4 regions of the Kocuria sp. SM24M-10 genome follow, and region 2 is predicted to be linked to each of the others. Evidence: riboswitches for the same ligand, from Rfam matches in the RefSeq annotation. Region 2 holds a riboswitch; each other region holds the start of a gene.
What was found. Region 2 has a riboswitch for S-adenosylmethionine ahead of ABL57_RS13165 (O-acetylhomoserine aminocarboxypropyltransferase/cysteine synthase family protein). Riboswitches for the same ligand answer to the same signal wherever they lie in the genome.

Region 1 (3,571 bases), on a different contig from region 2:
CCTATGGGATCGCCGGCACCAGTGCGACCAACGCGGGGCTGATCATCAGTCTCACCGTGGTGTTCACCCCAGTGATGGAGGCAGCAGCTGCGCGGGTGCCGGTGCCGCGGGCGGTGTTCGTGGCCGGGGTGGTGGCAGTGGTCGGGGTATGTCTGTTGGTCTCCGGGGACGGACTGCACGCTCCGAGCACCGGAGATGGGCTGGTGCTGGCCGCGGCGCTGATGCGTTCGATCCACGTCACCGCACTGGCCCGGCTCACCCGGGGGAGGGGGGTCAGCTCGGTGGACCTCACCTTGATCCAGGCGGTGGTGTGCGCGGTGGTGTTCACCGGCGCCGCCCCCTCCGGGGCGGTGGGTGCTGTTCAGGCCTTCACGTCCGCCCAGTGGGCGGCGGTGCTCTATCTGGGGCTCGGCTGCAGCGTGTTCGCCTTCGTGGTCCAGACCTGGGCGATCCGCCAGACCTCGGCGTCCCGGGCCAGCCTGCTGATGGGCACCGAGCCGATCTGGGCGGTGGCCATCGGTATCAGCCTCGGCAACGAGACCCTCACTCTCGTGGCGGCCGCGGGCGCGGTGCTGATCATCACCGGCACTTACCTCGGACAACGCGCCGAGACCCACCACCGCCACGCCACCGGACTCAGCCCCGAAATCGTTCAGGCGTCCCGGTAAGGGAGTGGCTCGTACCCGGTCACCGAGGTGATGGGCGGCCCTGTCCTAACGTGTCCTAACGTGGTGGCCAATGGCACCTGGTCCGAGACCCTGTCATGGGGGACGCCTCGGCTGCGCGGCTGCTGTGGGCCGATCCGGAGGTTGGGGGTGCCGATGACATCCCGGCGGTCTACGTTCACGGGCTGATGGTCCACCGGGGCGCAGCCGGGCGTGGTCTGGGGTCGATCATCCTCGACTGGGCCGTAGAAGCCGTAAGACTTGGACGGACCGAGGGGGAGGAGGTCATCCGGCTGGACGGCGTGGAGTCGAACACGGCCCTGCGCCTCTTCTATCAGCAGCAGGGATTCCAAGAGGCGGGGCGCCGGGAATTCGATGGGCCCTGGTACAGCGCCACGCTGCTGGAGAAGCCGTTGCCAACAGGGTCACGCTTCGGCATTCCGACACGGGCACGCCATCGCCCCTGCACCATGACATCGCCAAGACCTGACGCACTTGACGCCCGGTAGGGGTCGGTCATACGTCGCGGGTTGCCACGATCGAAGAGCGGGGCCGGGGAGAGCCCTCCTGTGGTGCCGGAGGACGAATCCGAGGGCTCCGTGCACGGGTCCCGGGATTCGGTTGACACCGTTCACCACGCCGTTGATGACGCCACCCCCGGGGGGGGCGTCATCTTTTCCGCGTACAACGCCCTCGACGACGCGCTGGACCTCCGCCGGGACATCACTGAGCCCACGATGAGGGCGCGGCGGCCGACCGTCACAAACTGTCACAAACCCGGCCCGACGTCGGCCGAGGCGGCCGAGCGCGACCGCCCGGCCCGAATATGTCCCGACGTGTGGCTTTGTGACAGCCGACCCCACCGTCCGTTGGACTCTAGAGCCGTCCATCGAGTGGGATGAGCGCACCACACCATCCAGAGCGGCCGAGAGATCTGGCTCGACGACGCCGCAGCAACCAGTCAGCCGACCCTGGGACACCGGGACCGGCGGGCACGGTGCTACCGCCAGGACCGATGGAGGATCGAATGACTCACCACGCCACCCAACAGGTCCACGCCGGCTACGAGCCCGAGGCCCCCTACTGGCCGGTGGCCGTGCCCATCCACCAGACGGCGGCCTACCGCTTCCCCGATCACGCCACGGCCGCCTCGATGTTCCGGCTGGAGACCCCCGGGTTCACCTACAGCCGCACGGGCAACCCCACGGTCGCCGTGTTCGAGAACCGGCTGGCGGCCCTGGAGGGCGGGATCGGGGCCATCGGCACCGCCACGGGACAAGCCGCCGTCGCACTGTCCCTGCTGACCCTGCTCCACGGCGGCAAGCACTTGGTCGCCTCGAGCCAGCTCTACGGCGGGACGGTGGACCTGCTGACGGACACCTTCGCCGACTTCGGCATCGAGGTCACTTTCGCCGACCCGGCCGACCCGCAGGTTTGGGGCGCGGCGATCCGGCCGGACACCCGCGCGTTCCTCCTGGAGTCCATCACCAACCCGCTGGCCACCGTGCCGGACCTGCCGGCGCTGGCGGACATCGCCCACGCCTCCGGGGTCCCGGTCGTGGTGGACAGCACCTTGGCGACGCCGGTCCTGTGCCGGCCACTGGAACATGGTGCCGACGTGGTGGTGCACTCCGCCACGAAGTTCCTCGGCGGGCACGGGGCCGTCCCCGGCGGGGCGATCGTGGACGGCGGCACCTTCGACTACGGCGCAGCCCCGGAGCGGTGGCCCCAACTGACCCGGCCCAAGGCCCGCTACGGCGGACAGGCGCTCATCGACCGGCACGGCCGCGGCGCCTACCTGGCGCTGGCGCGCAGCAAGTTCCTGCCCGACCTCGCCCCCTCCCTCGCCCCGGCCAGCGCCGCCCAGTTCATCCAGGGCCTGGAGACCCTCGCCGTCCGCATCGCCCGGCAGGAGGAGACCGCGCGAACGGTCGCCGAGCACCTGGCCCGGCACCTCACCGTCGGGCGCGTCCACCACCCGGCGATCCCCGGACATCCCAGCGCCGCCCTCGCCGAGAGGGACTTCCCGCACGGCACCGGCTCGGTGTTCTCCTTCGACCTGGCCGCCGGCCCCGAGGCCATCGGCCCGTTCATCGACGCTCTGGAGCTGTTCCAGCTCGTGGCCAACATCGGGGACGTGCGCTCCCTGGTCAGCCACCCGGCGACCATGACGCACTGCCGGCTCACCCCCGACCAACGCCGGGCCGCAGGCATCACTGAGACCACGATCCGGCTGTCCATCGGACTGGAGTGTCCCGAGGACCTGATCGCCGACCTCGACCGGGCGCTGGCCACCGTACCGGCCTCGGCCCTGACCGGGGAGGCGCGCTGAGGTGACCATCCTGACCGACTCAGCACAGACGGACACTGCGCCGATGACCCGTCGGGGCTTCAATACGATAGCGTCGCACGCCGGCCAGGCCCCGGACCCCCTGACCGGGGCGGTCGTGCCGTCGATCCACCAGACCAGCACCTTCGTGCAGGACGGCATCAACGTGCTGCACGGCGGCCACGAGTACAGCCGGGGATCCAACCCGCCCCGGACCGGTCAGCGCCGCTTCACCGCAGCGGCCCGCGCGGCCCGGGGAACCGGCAGCCCGGAGGCCCGGATCGACGTCGTCCGGGCAGCGCCGGGGGTGCCGGGAGCATGACCGGGGCGACCTTCGGGAGGGCAGTGCACGAGCAGCAGGGAAGGACGTTCGAGAAGAGTACAGATCTGGCAGGCAGGCCCCCGGTCCACAGCGAGGAATCGATGCATCAGACCACCAGGACGAACGACTTCACGTTCGATATCAGCACGACCCGCTTCGATGAGGACTACTGCCCCTCGTCCAGTTCCCGAGGCACGACGAACTTCGCGAACCTGGCCCGCGGCGAGAACCGTCGGCAGAACCTCCGAAACACCC
Region 2 (3,571 bases):
TCCCCGGGGCGGACCGCGGCGCGGACGGCGTCGAGATCGGTGATCTCCACGGGGGTGTGGCCGATCCCCCACGGGGCGAGCACCCGGATGATCAGCCGGTTGGTGCCGCCGTAGCCGTCGGCGCCGAGCACCACGTGCTCGCCCGGGCGCAGCACCGCCCGCAGCAGCGCGTCCTCGGCGGCGATCCCGGAGGCGAAGGCGAACGCGCGCTCGCCGTGCTCCAGGGCCGCGAGCTGCTCCTCGAAGCCGTTGCGGGTGGGGTTGGAGCCGCGGCTGTACTCGTGGCCGGCGCGCAGGACGTTGATCCCGTCCTGGGCGAAGGTGGAGGTCTGGTAGACCGGCGGGATGACGGCCCCGGTCAGGGGGTCGGGCTGCTGGCCGGCGTGGACGGCGGTGGTGGTGAAGCCGCGGCGGCGGGTGGTGACGGTCTGGCTCATGGTGGGGCTCACTTCCGGAGGGTCGAAACGGTCTCGAGCACGGCGTCGAGGGCCTGGCCGAGGTCGGCCACGAGGTCCTGGGGCGCCTCGAGGCCGATCGAGAGCCGGACGGTGGTCTCGGCGATCCCGCCGGCCCGGCGCTGCTCGGGCGTGAGCCGGCAGTGGGTCATCGCGGCCGGGTGGGCCACGAGGCTGCGGGTGTCGCCGATGTTGGCGACCAGCTTGAACAGTCGCAGCCCGTCGATGAAGGGGCCCACGGCGGCGTCCGGGGCCGCGAGGTCGAAGGAGAACACGGAGCCGGTGCCGTGGGGGAAGTCCCGGGCCGCGATCCCGGCCCCGGGGTCCCCCGGCAGCCCGGGGTGGTGCACGCGCTCGACGGCGGGGTGGCCGGCGAGGAACTCGGCCACGGTCAGCGCCGAGGCCGTGTGCCGGGCCACCCGCAGGTCGAGGGTCTCGGTGCCCTGCAGGATCTGGCTGGCGTTGAACGGGGACAGCGTGGTGCCGAGGTCGTGCACGTACTTGGCCCGGACCAGGTGCAGGTAGGGGCTGGCGCCGGCGCACTTGTCGAGCAGGCTCTGCCCGCCCCAGCGGGCGCGGGCGCGGGTGAACTGGGGCCACCGCGCAGGCTCGGCGGACCAGTCGAACGTCCCGCCGTCCACGACCGCCCCGGCGAGGGCGTTGCCGTGGCCGCCGAGGAACTTGGTGGCCGAGTGCACCACGATGTCCGCGCCCTTCTCCAGCGGCCGGTACAGCGCCGGGGAGGCGAGGGTGTTGTCGACGACGACGGGCACCCGCGCCGCCCGGGCGACGTCGGCGATCCCGGGCAGGTCCGGCAGCGTGGCCAGCGGGTTGCCGATGGACTCGAGCAGGAAGGCCCGGGTGTCGGGGCGCACGGCCGCGGCCCAGGCGCCGGGTGCGGTGGGGTCCACGAAGTCGACCTCGACGCCGTGGTCGGCCAGCGAGTCGGTGAGCAGGTCCACGGTCCCGCCGTAGAGCTTCTCGGAGGCGACCAGGTGCTTGTCCTCCCCCTGGCCCAGCAGGGCCAGCAGGGCCACGGCCACCGCGGACTGCCCGGAGCCGGTGGCCACGGCGCCCGCCCCGCCCTCGAGGTCGCTGATCCGCTGCTCGAGCACGGCGACCGTGGGGTTGCCGGTGCGGGTGTAGGTGAAGCCGGCGCGGGTCTGGGCGAACATCTGCCGGGCGGCCTCGTAGTCCGGGAACTCGAAGGCGGCGCTCTGGTAGATCGGCACCGTGAGGGTGCGCTGCCCGGGGTCGTGGTCGGCGCCGGCGTGGATCTGCCGGGTCGAGAGGTCGTGATCGGTCACGGGGAGGGACATGGCGCGGCTCCTGTGCACGTGCTCTTACCCGCACCGGTCACCCGCTGCGGGGCAGCGGGGATGCAGGCCGCTTCCTCATCCGAACCACCCGATGAGCATGGGGTTGGTGCGCGACCCAGTCGGAGCTTGGCAGTCGCGTCTCGTGAAGCTGGGACCACACTATGCGCGGGGCGGGCCGGCGCCGTTCCGCGACCCAAGATGACGTCCGTGACGGATCGTGACGCCGCTCGTGACGCCCCCGGTGGCGCCCTCTGTGAGCCCCGGCGCTCCCGGCGCCCCGGCGGGTCACGCCCGGGTGTCGATGTCCTCGAAGATCAGGAACGTCTGGGTGTCCACCACGCCGGGCAGTTGCTGGATGTGCTCGAAGATCACCTGCCGCAGGTGCACCGTGTCCACGGCGCGCACCAGCAGCATGACGTCGAAGTTGCCGCCCACCAGGGCGATGTGGTGCACGGCCGGGATGGCCCGCAGCTGCGCGCACAGCTCCCGCCAGGTGTTCTGCTGGAGCTTCAGCGTCACATAGGCCGAGGCCTGCAGCCCGGCGCGCACCGGGTCGATCACGGTGCTGAAGCGCAGGATCACCCCCTCGTCGCGCAGCCGGTTGATGCGGGCGTAGGCGTGGGCGCGGGAGACGTGCACGGCCGCGGCGATCGCGGTCACCGACTGCCGGGCGTCCCGGGAGAGCTCGGCGAGGATCTTCCGGTCGGTCTCGTCCAGCGGGACGGGGGTCGAGGGCACGGCGGGGCTCCTTCGGGGCGGGACGGGAGGGCGGGCAGCGGCGTCGGACGAATGCGTGTGCGCCACGCCACAGTAGAACATTTCGTCCACGAGGACAGCACCGATGCCCGCAGGATTCTGGACTTTCCCGCACCCCTGGATACGAACCGTCGGTTCTTCTCATACTGGGCGGACAGAACTTCAGCGGCCTTCCTGCCTCCCCGCGTCCGCACCAGGACCGGGGACCGACCGAGGGGACACCATGAGCCAGACCGTCGAGACCCCCGAGGACCCGATCCTCCGGGCCTCCCAGACCTTCGGCATCACGCCGGAGCAGTACATGCTCCCGGCGCGCGGCGAGATCCGGATGGTGGACCCCACCGGCCGGCTGCTGCCGGCCGAGGAGCAGGGCACCGAGCCCGGCCACGAGTACCCGCTGCCCGCGGGGGACGTGCTGCTGGGCGCCTACGAGAAGCTGGTGGTCGGCCGCCGGGTCAACGACCAGAACTCCGCGCTGGTGCGCCAGGGCCGGATGGCCGTCTATCCCTCCAGCCACGGGCAGGAGGCCTGCCAGGTGGCGGCGGCCCTGTGCCTGCGGGAGGGCGACTGGCTGTTCCCCACCTACCGGGACACCGTGGCCGTGATGACCAAGGGCGTGCGGCCCATGGACGTGATGTCGATCTTCCGCGGCGAGTGGCACGGCGGCTACGACCCCCACGAGCACCACGTCGGCATCCAGTCGACCCCGCTGACCACCCAGCTGCTGCACGCGGTGGGCGTGGCCCACGCCGCGAAGCTGCGCGGTGAGGACACCGTGGTCCTGGCCATGTGCGGCGACGGCGCCACGAGCGAGGGCGACTTCCACGAGGCCCTCAACTTCGCCGCCGTGTTCAAGCTGCCGGTCGTGTTCTTCGTGCAGAACAACGGCTACGCGATCTCCGTGCCCCTGTCCCAGCAGTCGGCCGCCCCGAGCCTCGCCCACAAGGCGGTCGGCTACGGCATGGCCGGGGAGCGGGTGGACGGCAACGACCTGGTGGCCCTGCTCGCCACGCTGGGCCGCGCCGTGGACCTGGCGCGCTC
Region 3 (3,571 bases), on a different contig from region 2:
CGCAGGCCACGATGAACCCGCCGCTGAGCGTGCAGCCGCTGATCGACCTGCTGCGCCAGCTCACGGGCATCGGCCTGGACCTGGTCCCCGTGCTGCTGGCGCTGTACCTGCTCGCCGGCTCCGCCGGCGCGCTGGGCACGGTGCGGCGGCGGATCGGGCTCGACGCCCGGATGCCGGTCCCGGACCTCGGACTGGGCACCGTCCTGTTCCTCGTCATGGGGCTGGGCACCCTGGCCCTCTACGCGGCCGGCCGCGCCCTGGGCCTCACCGCGGAGGTGACGACCTCCGGGCTGGCCGAGCACTGGTGGACGGTGCCGGTGCTGCTGCTCTCCGCGCTGCGCCACGCCCTGGTCGAGGAGGTGGTGGTGGTCGCGTTCCTGACCGACCGGCTCACCCGCATCGGCTGGCGCTGGCCGGTGGTGCTGGTGGTCACGGCGCTGTTCCGCGGCAGCTACCACCTCTACCAGGGCATCGGGCCCTTCCTCGGCAACGTGGTGATGGGCCTGGTCTTCGCCGAGCTCTACCGGCGCACCGGGCGGGTCATGCCCCTCGTCGTCGCGCACTTCCTGCTGGACGCCGTGGGCTTCCTGGCCGTCGGCCGGCTGCTCGGCTGAGGCGGGCCCACCGTGCGGGCCCGCCCCGGCCGGCGCCTCAGATCGTGACCAGCCCGTCGGGGGTGCCGAAGGACACCGAGAGCAGCCCGGGCGTGCCCTCCGGATAGCGCCACTCCACCGCCAGGTCCTCGAGCGCGGTCTCCACGGGCGCGCCCTCCGGATAGCGCCACTCCACCGCCAGGTCCTCGAGCGCGGTCTCCACGGGCGCGCCCAGCCACTCGGCCACCCGCTCGGGCGCCCCGGCGATGCACATCCCGGCGAGGGCCACGTCGGTGATCCGCGCCTGGGACGGGTGCATCTCCGGGGCCGAGTCGAAGCGCACCATGAACGGCAGCTGGGGGTCGGCGATCAGGCCCTTGACGCCTATCTGGTGCCACTCCAGGCACCGGCCGTCGGGGAAGACCCGGTGGCCGGGCACCGCGTGCCGGCCGAGGCGCTGCTCGAAGGGCGCGAGGTCGTCGACCTCGACGACCCAGCCCAGCCAGCCGCCGCCGGCCTCGGAGCGGGCGCGCACGGCCCGGCCGAACGGGGCCTTCTCCGCCGCGGGGTGCTCGAGGACCTCGACGACCTCGACGTACTGGTGGTTGGTGAGCGGAAGGATCATGTTGCGGGTGCCGAAACGGGGGTGCACCCCACCCTTGACCGGCTCGATCCCGAGCTGGTCGGCAATGCGCTCGGTGGTGGCCGTCAGGCCCTCCGGGCGGCAGGCGTAGGACACGTGGTCGACTCTCATGGGCTCATCGTGGCACCGTGTGACTTTCGTCTCCAAATCGGTCCCCGGCGGGGTGCTCCCCGGCCCGTCCGGCGCGTGCGCGGGGCGCTCGCCGCACCCCGGCTTGACGCCGTGTCGCCCGAATCCGGAGAATGCTGTCCAGGTCATGAGCGCCAGCGTCCAAGCCCCAGCTAGCTGGCCGGCAACCCTCCACCGCGGTGGGGTGCCCTGGGTGAAGACCGGGCTCCTCGCGACCGGCGAGCGAGCAAGCGCGGGTCCTCGGTGCCCGGCCGTCGCACGGCAGCACCACCACGGTCGGACACCGGACCCCTGACACCCGCAAGGAGTCTCCCGGCATGTCCGAGTCCACTGCTTCCACGGCCGACCGCACCGCGACCGCGCTGCCCACCCCCGAGCACCCGGCCGGCTGGTCGTTCGAGACCCAGCAGATCCACGCCGGCCAGCGCCCCGATCCGGTGACCGGCTCCCGCGCCCTGCCCATCCACCAGAGCACGTCCTTCGTCTTCCCCGACGCCCAGGCCGCCGCGGACCGCTTCGCGCTCGCGGAGCTGGGACCCATCTACACCCGCATCGGCAACCCGACCACGGAGGTCGTGGAGAACCGCATCAGCGCCCTGGAGGGCGGGGTGGGCGCCCTGATGCTCAGCGCCGGGCAGTCGGCCACGACGTTCGCGGTGCTCAACCTCGCCGGGGCGGGGGACCACGTGGTGGCCAGCCCGAGCCTGTACGGCGGGACGTACAACCTCCTCAAGTTCACGCTGCCCAAGCTCGGCATCGAGACCACCTTCGTGACCGACCCGGACGACCCGGAGGCCTGGCGGCGGGCCGTGCGCCCGAACACCAAGGCGTTCTACGCCGAGACCATCCCGAACCCGCGCAACGACGTCCTCGACATCGAGACGGTCTCCGGGATCGCCCACGACCACGAGGTCCCGCTCATCGTGGACAACACGGTGGCGACCCCCTACCTCGTCCAGCCGTTCCGCTGGGGCGCGGACATCGTGGTGCACTCCGCCACGAAGTTCATGGGCGGGCACGGCACCGCGATCGGCGGCGTGATCGTGGACTCCGGCGCCTTCGACTTCGGCCGGTACCCGGAGCGCTTCCCCGGCTTCAACGAGCCCGACGAGTCCTACGGCGGGCTCGTCTACGCCCAGGCCCTCGGCGCGGAGGGCGCGTTCGGGGTCAACCTCTCCTACATCCTCAAGGCCCGGGTGCAGCTGCTGCGCGACCTCGGCTCGGCGATCTCCCCGTTCAACGCCTTCCTCATCGAGCAGGGCATCGAGACGCTGTCGCTGCGCATGGAGCGCCACGTGGCCAACGCCGGGGAGGTGGCCCGCTGGCTGGAGGCGCGGGAGGACGTCCGCTCGGTGAGCTGGGCGGGGCTGGAGTCCTCGCCCTGGCACGACCGGGCGCGCAAGTACGCGCCCCGCGGCGCCGGCTCCGTCCTCGGGTTCGTCCTCGAGGGCGGCCGGGCGGCCGGCGCGGCCTTCGTGGACGCCCTGACGCTGCACTCCAACGTGGCGAACATCGGCGACGTCCGCTCCCTGGTGATCCATCCCGCGTCCACCACGCACAGCCAGCTGCTACCCGAGGAGCAGCTCGCGGCGGGGGTGGAGCCCGGCTTCGTGCGCCTGTCCGTGGGGCTGGAGAACGTCACGGACATCCTGGCGGACCTGGAGCAGGGCTTCGCCGCGGCCGCGGCCGCGGCCGGAGGGCAGGAGTGAGCGTGACGGTGCTGCGCGGCGCCGGCGCGGACGTGCGCGAGGACGGCGTGCCGCGGCACGCCGAGATCGGCACCCTGGAGCTGGAGTCCGGCTTCCGGCTGCCGGAGGTCCGGATCGCCTACGAGACCTGGGGCGTGCTCGCCCCGGACGGCTCCAACGCGGTGCTCGTGGAGCACGCCCTGACCGGTGACACCCACGTCGCCGCCGGGAGGGCCCGGCCCAGGGCCCCGGAGGCGCAGCGCCGCGCCGCCGAGAGCGGCGGCTGGTGGGACGGCCTGGTCGGCCCCGGCGCCGCCATCGACACCGACCGCTACTTCGTGGTGTGCGCCAACATCGTGGGCGGCTGCTACGGCTCCACGGGACCGTCCACCCCGGCCCCGGCCGAGGTGGACCCCGAGCGCCGGCCCTGGGGCTCCCGCTTCCCCCTGGTCACGGTGCGGGACTCCGTGCGCGCGGAGGCCGCCCTGGCCGACGCCCTGGGCATCGACACGTGGCGC
Region 4 (3,571 bases), on a different contig from region 2:
GACGAAGAACGCCCCGGTGGCCAGCAGCATGCCGGCCGAGGAGCCGATCTGGGTGAAGGAGCCGAAGAACCCGCGGTGCCGGGCCGGGGAGTGCTCCACGCTCAGCAGCGCGGAGCCGCCCCACTCGGCCCCGGCGGACAGGCCCTGGAGGATGCGCAGGACGACGAGCCCGACGACGGCCCACCAGCCGATCACCTCGTAGGTCGGCAGCAGGCCGATCAGGGTGGAGGCCACGCCCATGAGCAGCAGGGAGGCCACCAGCAGGGCCTTGCGGCCGATCCGGTCGCCCAGGTGGCCGGCGACGATCCCGCCCAGGGGCCGGGCGATCACCCCGACGGCGAGGGTGGCGAAGGAGGCGACGATGCCGCCGAGCTCGGTGGCCATGGGGAAGAACTGGACGTTGAAGACCAGGGCGGCGGCGGTGCCGTAGAGGTAGAAGTCGTACCACTCGATGGTGGTGCCGGCGAAGGCCGAGGCCAGGACGCGCTTCTTGCCGTGGACGACGCTCGTGCGTCCCGCGGCGGCCGCGGTCGGGGCCGGGATCGTGGTCGGGGGCGGGGTGGGCATGCGTCAGGCTCCTGGGGTTCGGTCGGCGTCGGTCCCGGCACCGGTCCTGGCGTCGCCGATGGCGTTCAGGCCCTCCGGCAGGGTGCCGTTGATGAGGTAGTCGCCGAGGGCGCGGGCGCGGAAGGCGATCGGGTTGTGGGTGGCCACGGTCTGGGCGTTGCGCCAGTGCCGGTCCAGGCCCTTGGCGGTGGACGTGGCGGAGGCGCCCACGGTGAGGAACAGGTCCTGGGCCGCGCCGAGGGCCAGCTCCGGCACGGTGACCTGGGCGTGCTCCACGGCGATCTCGGACCCGTGCAGCGCCGCCGGGAGGGCGCCGGTGAAGTCCGGCCGGTCGGCGCCGGTGGTGACGGCGGCGGCGATCCCGGCGTCCAGGGCGCGGGCGGCGTGCAGCACGGTGGCCTCGGCGGCGAAGGCCTTGGCGGAGATCCGGCCGGTGGCCTCCTGGATCAGCGGGTCCTCGCGGAACGGCAGGCCGAGCCCGGTGTTGAAGGTCCGCCGGCGGCCGGCGATGGTCTCCACGGCGTCCCGCCGGGCGGCGCGGGCGACGCCGGCCAGCACGGCCAGCAGCACGAGCTGGAAGAAGGCGGCCTCGTGGACGGCCTCCGCGCTGCCGGCGGCGCGGTCCAGCACGGCGTCGTCCGGGACGCGCACGCGGTCGAAGACCGCGGTGCCGGTGCCGGTGAGCTTCTGCCCGAAACCGTCCCAGTCGTCCTCGAGGGTGACCCCCTGGGCGTCCGTGGCGACGACGGCGAAGCGGCGTCCGTCCCGGCCGTCGAGGGCGGCCGAGACGCGGGTGTAGTCGCAGAAGACGGAGCCGGTGGCGTAGAACTTCCGGCCGGTGATCTCCCACCCCTCGGCGGTGCGGCGCAGCACGGTGTTCAGGGTGCCGAGCGCGTTGCCGCCCTTCTCCGTGGAGGCGTTGCCCACGGTGGCCCCGGCCAGCACCCGCGGATACCAGACGTCCTGGAGCTCCCGGGGCAGGAAGCGCAGGGACTCCACGAAGCCGGCGTGGGAGCGATAGAGGTGGGCGATGTTGGAGTCGGCCTCGGCCAGGTCGACCAGCAGCCGGGTGAAGTCCTCGATGCTGACCCCGGGACCGCCGTGGGCCGCCGGGACGCGCAGGGCGCCGAACCCGGCCCGGTCCAGCCGGCGCACCTCCTCGTAGGGCAGCGCGCGGCGGAGGTCCCGGTCCAGGGAGCCGGCGGCGATCTCCGTGAACAGCGGCCCGAAGCGCTCCTTCAGCCCGGCGTAGTCCACCGGCAGGCCGGCGGGGTCCGTGCCGACGCCGGGACGGGTGGGAGTCCTCTCGGCCGTGGTGCGGGTCATGCGGTGGTCCTCTCGGTCGCACCGAGGAGGGCCGGCCGTGCGGTCACGCCAGGGGCGGGCCCGGTGGCGGCAGCGCGGGGGCCGACGTCACGGAGCGACTGCAGATCCGGGATCTCCATCGGTTCTGGCCTTAGCACCCTGACCCCTGCGAAGGACGGGTTGCTGCGGCGTCGTCGAGCCAGATCTCTCGGCCGCTCTGAATGGGACGGATGACATCGCACCAGACCGCCGGGGTGCTGAGCCACCCGATGACGGCCGCATGTCGTCGGATGTCATGCTGACGTCACAGACGGTCATGTCGTCCCGGGTGGTGTAGGAATCCGCCGCGGGACCCCGCCCGGCCGGAGGAGGGGAGCGCCGCGCACCCGCTCAGTATCGCGGCCGGCCCGGCTCCACCTGCTCCGCCCAGGCGAGCACCCCGCCCTCGAGGTGGCGGATCCGCTCCTCCCGCCCGGCGTAGAACGGGCGCAGCGCGGCCAGGGCGGTCGCCGAGCGGGCGCCGGCCTTGCAGTGCAGCACGAGGTCCGCGCCGCGCGCCTCCGGCGGCAGGGCGTCCGGCCCCCGGTCCAGCAGCTCCTGGAGCGGCACGGCCACGGCGCCGGGGATCGCCAGGAGCTGCCGTTCCCAGTCCTCCCGCACGTCGACCAGCACGAAGGCCGTCTCTCCGCGCGCCCGCCGCTCCAGCAGCCGGGCCAGCTCGCCCGCCGCGACCGTCTCGGCGGGCTCCGCGCCGCCGGCCGGCGGACGGACGGCCACGGGCTCGGCGACGGCGGTGACCGGGGCGGCGTCCGGGTCCGGGTCCAGGCCCATCTCGCGCCAGGTCATCGCCAGGGCGTCGTGCAGCAGCACCCGCCCGAGCAGGGGCTCGCCGGTGCCGGTGATCAGCTTGACCGCCTCCGTGACCATCACCGCGCCCACGGTGGCGGGGAGCATGCCGAAGACCCCGCCCTCGGCGCAGCTGGGCACCTCCCCGTCCGGCGGCGCCTCGGGGTAGAGGTCCCGGTAGGTGGGCCCGTGGCCGGCCCAGAAGACGCTGACCTGCCCCTCGAAGCGCAGGATGGAGCCCCACACGCAGGGGATCCCGGTCAGGGCGGCGGCGTCGCTGACCACGTAGCGGGTCGCGAAGTTGTCCGCGCCGTCGAGGACGAGGTCGTACTGCCCGAGGATCCGCACGGCGTTGTCCGCCGTGAGCCGGCAGGGATGGGTGCGGACCCGCACGAGCGGGTTCAGGGCGGTCACGGCCTCCGCGGCGGACTCCGCCTTGGGCCGGCCGACGTCGGCGGTGCGGTGCACCACCTGGCGCTGCAGGTTGGAGACCGCCACGACGTCGTCGTCGACGATCCCCAGCGTTCCCACGCCGGCCGCGGCGAGGTACTGCAGGGCCGGGGCGCCCAGTCCGCCCGCGCCGACCACGAGCACCCGGGCGCTGCCGAGCCGGCGCTGGCCGAGCGGGCCGATCCCGGGCAGGGTCAGGTGCCGGGCGTAGCGCTCGAGCTCCGCACGGGTCAGTTCGGGGCCGGGCTCCACGAGCGGGGGCAGCGCGCTCACGGGCGCTCCCCCACGGGCGCCCAGTCCCCGCGCGGGACGTCCGCCGGACCGGCGGACGCACCGGCGTCGGACGCGTCCGTGTCGATCCGCCCGGCCATCGGCGAGGACGCCTGGGCGTGCCGGCGGGCCG

Region 1: linked by a shared signal. The riboswitch ahead of ABL57_RS10485 (O-acetylhomoserine aminocarboxypropyltransferase/cysteine synthase family protein) and the one ahead of ABL57_RS13165 (O-acetylhomoserine aminocarboxypropyltransferase/cysteine synthase family protein) in region 2 are both predicted to bind S-adenosylmethionine.
Region 3: linked by a shared signal. The riboswitch ahead of ABL57_RS02685 (bifunctional o-acetylhomoserine/o-acetylserine sulfhydrylase) and the one ahead of ABL57_RS13165 (O-acetylhomoserine aminocarboxypropyltransferase/cysteine synthase family protein) in region 2 are both predicted to bind S-adenosylmethionine.
Region 4: linked by a shared signal. The riboswitch ahead of ABL57_RS15690 (acyl-CoA dehydrogenase family protein) and the one ahead of ABL57_RS13165 (O-acetylhomoserine aminocarboxypropyltransferase/cysteine synthase family protein) in region 2 are both predicted to bind S-adenosylmethionine.

Annotation. Positions count from the first base shown of each region.
Region 1 is NZ_LDNX01000092.1:50,691-54,261, reverse strand. It holds gene ABL57_RS10495 (DMT family transporter) at 1-668, shown strand, start outside; gene ABL57_RS23520 (GNAT family N-acetyltransferase) at 764-1,174, shown strand; SAM riboswitch class I at 1,575-1,687, shown strand; gene ABL57_RS10485 (O-acetylhomoserine aminocarboxypropyltransferase/cysteine synthase family protein) at 1,693-2,997, shown strand; partial or broken gene ABL57_RS21845 (PLP-dependent transferase) at 3,041-3,214, shown strand; gene ABL57_RS10475 (DUF1852 domain-containing protein) at 3,418-3,571, shown strand, end outside.
Region 2 is NZ_LDNX01000117.1:1,697-5,267, forward strand. It holds gene ABL57_RS13160 (cystathionine gamma-synthase) at 1-437, opposite strand, end outside; gene ABL57_RS13165 (O-acetylhomoserine aminocarboxypropyltransferase/cysteine synthase family protein) at 446-1,774, opposite strand; SAM riboswitch class IV at 1,790-1,922, opposite strand; gene ABL57_RS13170 (Lrp/AsnC family transcriptional regulator) at 2,060-2,512, opposite strand; gene ABL57_RS13175 (thiamine pyrophosphate-dependent enzyme) at 2,754-3,571, shown strand, end outside.
Region 3 is NZ_LDNX01000023.1:45,406-48,976, reverse strand. It holds gene ABL57_RS02695 (CPBP family intramembrane glutamic endopeptidase) at 1-614, shown strand, start outside; gene ABL57_RS02690 (VOC family protein) at 652-1,347, opposite strand; SAM riboswitch class IV at 1,489-1,604, shown strand; gene ABL57_RS02685 (bifunctional o-acetylhomoserine/o-acetylserine sulfhydrylase) at 1,683-3,074, shown strand; gene ABL57_RS02680 (homoserine O-acetyltransferase) at 3,071-3,571, shown strand, end outside.
Region 4 is NZ_LDNX01000131.1:11,939-15,509, reverse strand. It holds gene ABL57_RS15695 (MFS transporter) at 1-567, opposite strand, end outside; gene ABL57_RS15690 (acyl-CoA dehydrogenase family protein) at 571-1,893, opposite strand; SAM riboswitch class I at 2,006-2,100, opposite strand; gene moeB (molybdopterin-synthase adenylyltransferase MoeB) at 2,263-3,441, opposite strand; gene ABL57_RS15680 (thiazole synthase) at 3,438-3,571, opposite strand, start outside.